3 regions of the Blautia marasmi genome follow, and region 2 is predicted to be linked to each of the others. Evidence: a T-box and tRNA genes for the amino acid it is inferred to sense, from the RefSeq annotation. Region 2 holds a T-box; the other regions hold tRNA genes.
What was found. A T-box is a leader RNA that pairs with one kind of tRNA and senses whether it is charged. The one in region 2 lies ahead of leuS (leucine--tRNA ligase), so its partner is inferred to be a tRNA-Leu.
Positions count from the first base shown of each region.

Region 1 (2,272 bases), 5.0 Mb from region 2:
GAGATCATCCTACAATGGATAGTGATTTTTGCGAGGACGTAGATGAGGATTATCAGCGTAAAGTATATACAACATACATAAACTCAGCTGCAAGTGCGAAAAATAATGTTTACAGAGATTACTCTACATTTGATAATTTCCCCACTACCCTGGCAAGTTTGGGAGTGAAAATTGAGGGAAACAGGTTGGGATTAGGTACAAACCTTTTTTCATCGGAGGCAACACTTCTGGAAAAGTTTGACAAGGCAACCGTTGATAATGAGCTGGATAAGAAATCAGAGCTGATGGAAAAACTTACAGAAGATATCGTTGTTCCTCAGGAGAGTGAGGAGATCGGGCCGGAAGTGGAGGAGGATATACCTGAGAGTGCCGAGATTGAGATCACAGTGACACCATATGATTTCAAAACAGGAAAGTATGATGTACTGGTGCAGAACCTTCCCCCTGCAGAAGATAGCCGGGCTGTAAGGTGTGCTGTCTGGGCGGAAGAGGACCAGAGTGATTTAAAATGGTATGAGGCAGAATTACAGGATGACGGAACCTATATGATAAAAGTATGGGCAGCAGATTTTGCATATAAGGTATCTGAATATAATATTCATGTATATGTGGTAAATGGCAGTGGTGATTCTGAATTACTGGGGTCTGCCGCCGGTGCTATAACGAGGTAGCAAATGATGAATTAAAAAATCCCTGTTTATAAACATGGTGTGTTTATAAACAGGGATTTAAGATTTTATTTCAATATATAAAAAGTGCCAGTTGATTTTTAAACAAAAAAAGGATGCAGGAGATGGGACTTGAACCCACACGATATTGCTACCACAGGCACCTGAAGCCTGCGCGTCTGCCAATTCCGCCACTCCTGCATCTTCTATTAAGTTCGTGTTCTCTCGAACACAAGTGATATATTACACGATTCGGACAAGAAAGTCAATACCTTTTTTGAAAAAATTAAAAACTCCTGATCACAAAAGGCCGCCGGCCCGTATCAACTGCAGCCATCGCTATAAATCACCGTTAAAAAATAAAAAAAGGATGCAGGAGATGGGACTTGAACCCACACGATATTGCTACCACAGGCACCTGAAGCCTGCGCGTCTGCCAATTCCGCCACTCCTGCATCTTCTATTAAGTTCGTGCTCTCTCAAGCACAAGACATATATTACATGATTTTACAGGAAATGTCAACACTAATTTTCAAAGTTTTTAAAAAAATTAACGCAATTCACGTTCTCGACATTTTGTGCCTATTTTTCCTTACAAAAGAATACCATTCTATGATCCTTCCATATTAAAAAATGACAAAAACCCTCCGTCATAAAATCATCCCATATTTCCGTCATAATAAGGAAATGCTAACTACATAATCTACATTCTCATCCCCAAATATTAAAACATTCCATCATACGGGATCCAAACAGCCGGATATTTCAAAAGCTTCTAAATCCCGGCTGTGAAAAAACCGCGAAAAAACAAGAAAAAAAGGTTGAAAAACACTACATGTTGTGATACACTTTTTACAATTTGGGGAAAATTTGGGGAACCATTAACAGTGCGCTATAGAAAGGAAGACAGGTGAAAGCATGAAAGCATTTTTAATACTGGAAGACGGCACCGTCTTTACCGGGACCAGCATAGGGTCGAAGAAAGAAATTATCAGTGAAATCGTCTTTAACACCTCGATGACAGGTTATCTTGAAGTTCTTACAGACCCTTCTTACGCCGGACAGGCAGTCTGCATGACATATCCTTTGATCGGTAATTATGGCATTTGCCATGAGGACCAGGAATCTTTAAGACCATGGCCGGACGGCTATATTGTCAGGGAAATATCCCGTATTCCAAGCAACTTCCGCTGTGAAGATACCATACAGAATTTCCTGAAAAGATATGACATTCCCGGAATCGCGGGGATTGATACCAGAGCCCTTACTAAAATCCTGAGGGAAAAGGGCACCATGAACGGCATGATCACCACCAATGCAGATTATAAACTGGAAGAGGTTCTTCCAAAATTAAAAGAATATACCACAGGCAGAGTCGTGGAACGGGTAACATGTGAGGAGAAAAAAGTGCTGAAGGGCAGCGGACCAAAGGTGGCTCTCATGGACTTTGGTGCAAAAGACAATATTGCCCGGTCTCTGAACCAGCGCGGATGCCAGGTCACTGTGTATCCGGCGTTTACCAAAGCGGAGGAGATCCTTAAAGATGATCCTGACGGCATTATGCTCTCAAATGGCCCCGGAGATCCGAAGGAGTGCACATCTAT
Region 1 covers NZ_OIWX01000001.1:258,523-260,794, reverse strand. The annotation lists gene C6P39_RS01115 (GBS Bsp-like repeat-containing protein) at 1-671, shown strand, start outside; tRNA gene C6P39_RS01110 (tRNA-Leu) at 786-869, opposite strand; tRNA gene C6P39_RS01105 (tRNA-Leu) at 1,040-1,123, opposite strand; gene C6P39_RS01100 (carbamoyl phosphate synthase small subunit) at 1,587-2,272, shown strand, end outside.
Region 1: it encodes a tRNA-Leu, which carries the amino acid that the T-box ahead of leuS (leucine--tRNA ligase) is inferred to sense. The anticodon was not compared.

Region 2 (2,272 bases):
ATACACCGGCATTACTTCAGTCAGCGGCGACCGTTCCAATGTGGGATTTGTGCTGATGAACCAGCGTACCATGGAGACCCGGTATTATTCCTGTGCCGGTGCGGAGGAGTATTCCGCCATGGAATCCGCGGAAGGGCAGGTACAGAACTTAAAATACACGGCAGCATTCCCCCTGCTTCTGAATATCTCCGGAGAGCCAACCTATTTTATGGCCTTAAAAGACGGCGCGGGCCTGGTAAAAAAATATGCTATGGTCAATATCCAGAAGTACCAGAATGTGGCCATCGGGGATACAGTGGCTGAATGTGAGAAGGCTTATGTGAAGCTATTGTCAGCCAACGGCCTCGCCTCCGACGGCGGAGAGCTTACGGCACAGAAAGTATCCGGCAAGATCAAGCGTGTGGCCCAGGCAGTCATTGACGGAAACTCCCATTTCTATGTGGTGCTGGAGAGCAAAGATCTGGTATTTGATCTGCCGGTGACCGAGTACCCGGAGATTGTGAAGTATGATGTGGGAGATTCCCTTACCATTGAGTATACGGAAGGGGAGCCTGTGTGTACGGTGCTTTCTTTGGAAGAATAAAAGTAACTGTTCCGCACCCTCACAGTTACAGGCAAAAATCCATGCAGAATCGCCTTTGGCGATGGGATTTTTGCTTGGCCATGGTACACGTTCTTACGGTCAGCGCAGTGAATGCGCAGACCTGCTATAGTTACGAATAAAAACTGTATTTCACAGTCATAAACAGGATTTTTTGGAAAGATACGCCATAGAGTCTTGACAAAATCTGACGATATCGGTAGAATAACAGATAGTTTATTGAATAGCCAATATGGAAGAGACTGTGATGAGGAGTAGTAGAGAGTATTCTTTATTCCAGAGAGCTGCCGGACGGTGCAAGGCAGTATAGAGAAGCTTTTGAACTGGCCTCGGAGTTCCCGTACTGATAGCCGACGAGCAGGTAAGTGCGGGCGGGAGTTCCCGTTACAGAACCGGAATGAGTGCATCCGGCATTACGGATGAATTAGAGTGGTACCACGGAAAAATAAGCCCTTTCGTCTCTAAGTATAGTGACTAAAGGGCTTTTTCTATGCTTCGGCATAAATGATAGCTGCCCGAACAGGCATGAAAAATGAAAATCAGGAGGAATAAAAATTATGGCAGTACCTTATAATCATAAGGCGATTGAACAGAAATGGAAAAAAAACTGGGAAGAGAAGCCGGTGAACACAGATGACGGCCAGAAGCCAAAATACTACTGTCTGGATATGTTCCCGTATCCGTCAGGAAACGGACTTCACGTAGGACACTGGAGAGGTTATGTTATCTCTGATGTGTGGAGCCGTTATAAAATGATGCAGGGTTATTATCTGATCCACCCAATGGGATGGGATGCGTTCGGCCTTCCGGCTGAGAATTACGCCATCAAGATGGGCGTTCATCCTGCAAAATCCACAGCGCAGAATGTGGCAAACATTAAAAAGCAGATCAATGATATTGCTGCTATTTATGACTGGGACAGGGAAGTCAACACCACAGACCCGGGCTTCTATAAATGGACCCAGTGGATTTTTGTAAAAATGTTCAAAGAAGGCCTTGCGTATGAGAAGGAATTCCCCATCAACTGGTGCCCTTCCTGTAAGACAGGCCTTGCCAATGAGGAGGTCGTTAACGGATGCTGTGAGCGCTGCGGTTCCACGGTGACGAAAAAGAACCTTCGCCAGTGGATGCTGCGTATCACAAAATACGCAGACCGTCTTTTAAGCGACCTGGACAAACTGGACTGGCCGGAAAAGGTGAAAAAGATGCAGTCCGACTGGATCGGAAAATCCTACGGTGCAGAGGTGGACTTCCCTGTAGAAGGAAGCGATGAGAAGATCACAGTATATACCACAAGACCGGATACGCTCCACGGCGCTACATTCATGGTATTAGCACCGGAGCACAAACTGGCTGCCTCTCTTGCAACACCGGAAACCAAGGAGGCTGTGGAAAAATACATCTATGATGCTTCTATGAAGTCCAATGTGGACCGTCTCCAGGATAAGGAGAAAACAGGTGTGTTCACAGGAACCTATGCAATCAATCCGTTAAACGGAGCAAAAGTTCCCATCTGGCTGTCAGATTATGTACTGGCGGACTATGGCACAGGCGCTATCATGTGTGTACCTGCCCATGATGACCGTGACTTTGAGTTTGCTACTAAATTTAATATTCCGATCATCCAGGTGATCGCCAAGGATGGCAAAGAGATTGAAAACATGACGGAAG
Region 2 covers NZ_OIWX01000001.1:5,225,631-5,227,902, forward strand. The annotation lists gene C6P39_RS22850 (hypothetical protein) at 1-583, shown strand, start outside; T-box leader at 837-1,067, shown strand; gene leuS (leucine--tRNA ligase) at 1,159-2,272, shown strand, end outside.

Region 3 (2,272 bases), 940 kb from region 2:
TTTTACATTCTGGAGATGAGAACGGCTGATTGGAAGGACGGTTCCGTCTTTTAAGTATAGGTTACTGTTTTTTATTTGCGTGATATGGATCAGGTTTATGATACATCCCCGTTCAATGAAGATAAATTCTTCTGCCCCTAATTCCTCATAGACGGTCAGCAGGCTTTTGCGGACCATGATAATGCCCTGGCTGGTGTGGAGCGCAGCGTTCTTGCCCTCCCGCAGAATATAGAAAATGTCACAGAAGCGCACTTTTTCCATCCGGTTGGCGGTCAGGACCGTATAGTTTTTATCATCCTCCAGCATGATGAGTTTCAAGGCATCGGTGACTGCATAAGTCAGCCGTTTTTCCAGGTCATTTTTGGGCACATACCGGAAGATAGACAGCTCAAAACTGTCAATGGCATATTTTACATGGGATGTGATGAAGATGACTTTCACATTGGGAAGCTGAGGTTTTATGGCCTGAACTATCTCCATCCCGCTGATATCCGGCATTTCAATATCTAAAAGGATCAGGTCAAAAAAACTATGGTCATCCAAAATATCACACAGCAGCATTTGACCGCTGCTGTAGGTTTGTATCTCGGCCACGGCTTTCAGATGGCTGAGACAATTTTTGAGAATGATATCGTTCTTCAGAATGGAGTCTGTGTCATCGTCGCACACAGCAATACGGATCATGAGTACCTCCCGTAGATTTATCAATAATTTGCACGGCAGGTTTTCTAAAAAATACAGCCTGCCATGTTATTTTACTATACCATACTGTTTACGAGGGAAACAACCAGAAAATAAATCTTGATTTTCTGATAAAAAAAGACAAAAACACTTGCGCGATATGAAAATATATGGTAATATTATCTTCGGTTCGTGAGAACGGGCCGCTGTGGCGGAATTGGCAGACGCACTTGACTCAAAATCAAGCGGGTAACTCCGTGCCGGTTCGAGTCCGGCCAGCGGCATTATAAAAAGCCCTCGTGATCGCTGCTTTACAGAGACAGCAATCTGAGGGCTTTTGTCATGCGGTTTTTCTTTTCAATTCTTCTATTTCTTTTTCCAGCTTCTCCACTTTTTCAGTCAGAATGTTGACTCTGATTTCTTCGAGACAGCTCTTGTCGGAAACCTTAACAGCCTGGTTTAACCTGTCAATTAAATGGCCGTGGTTCTCTGCTAATAAAGAGATATTTCTATCTGTGATATTTTCAAGATGTAATTTTACGTCAGTGATATCCTTCTGCATGCTTGCAATGTCCTTCTGCATGCTTGTGATGTCCTTCTGCATGCTTGCGATATCCTTCTGCATGCCTGTGATATCCTTCTGCATGCCGGTAATTGCATTTTGCAGCGGCTCTGTGGTATTTTGCAATAACACTGCAATAGCTTGCAAATCTTCTTTCGTCAGTGCCATGTCATCATCCCTCCTTTTCTTCATGCATTATACCACAGATCCATACTTTCCGAAACCCTAAAATTAAATTACATATGGAATACCTGTATGGCTATACAAAGATTTCTTTGCTGTAAGCTGCGATCTCTTCGCTGAGCGTTTCATATACCCCCGGGAAGGTGCTGATATCAAGTCCCTGAGAAGCACACGGAATGAAATAGAGCCTGCCGTTCTCGTCGCAGGCGCGGCGCACTTCTTTTTTGATGACATCCCTAGTCCAGCCCGGGTAGTCCACTTTGGCGCTGTCTATGCCGCCCATGAAGGAGATCTGGCCACCGTATTTTTGAATCAGTTCCGGTACATTGTTTGTTGTCATGACACCCTGCCAGATATCAATCCCCATCTGGATCATATAAGGAACCAGCGTGGCTGCATAGGAATCCGAGTGATGTACAATAAGCTCCACGCCGTTGTCCCGGTATCTCTTATAAATTTTCTTATATGCAGGAAGGAAAAACTCTTCAAACATAGCAGGGGAGATAAAGGTGGAGGTCTGTGTCCCCCAGTCATCGTGGTGGAAAAGTGCATCAGGTTTCAGATACCTGCATACCTTATCCGCGTATTCCAGTTCCCAGTCCGTGAGGTAGTCAATGAGTTCATGCATGGCTTCCGGTTCCTCGATAAAGTTCATCATGGTCTGGGGAATATCCATCAGGTGATGGCACTGTTCAAAAAGACCCGGGAACATGACAGAAGTTACAAAATATTCGTCCCTGTCAACCGATTCTGCCTCTTTGATATAAGGTTCCCATTCGGAGTCCGGGTAGTCCAGGCTTGGCGCATGGACATATTTTCTCCACTCCGTGACATCCTTCAGCACCA
Region 3 covers NZ_OIWX01000001.1:4,284,266-4,286,537, forward strand. The annotation lists gene C6P39_RS18550 (LytR/AlgR family response regulator transcription factor) at 1-684, opposite strand, end outside; tRNA gene C6P39_RS18555 (tRNA-Leu) at 884-965, shown strand; gene C6P39_RS18560 (hypothetical protein) at 1,022-1,411, opposite strand; gene C6P39_RS18565 (uroporphyrinogen decarboxylase family protein) at 1,503-2,272, opposite strand, start outside.
Region 3: it encodes a tRNA-Leu, which carries the amino acid that the T-box ahead of leuS (leucine--tRNA ligase) is inferred to sense. The anticodon was not compared.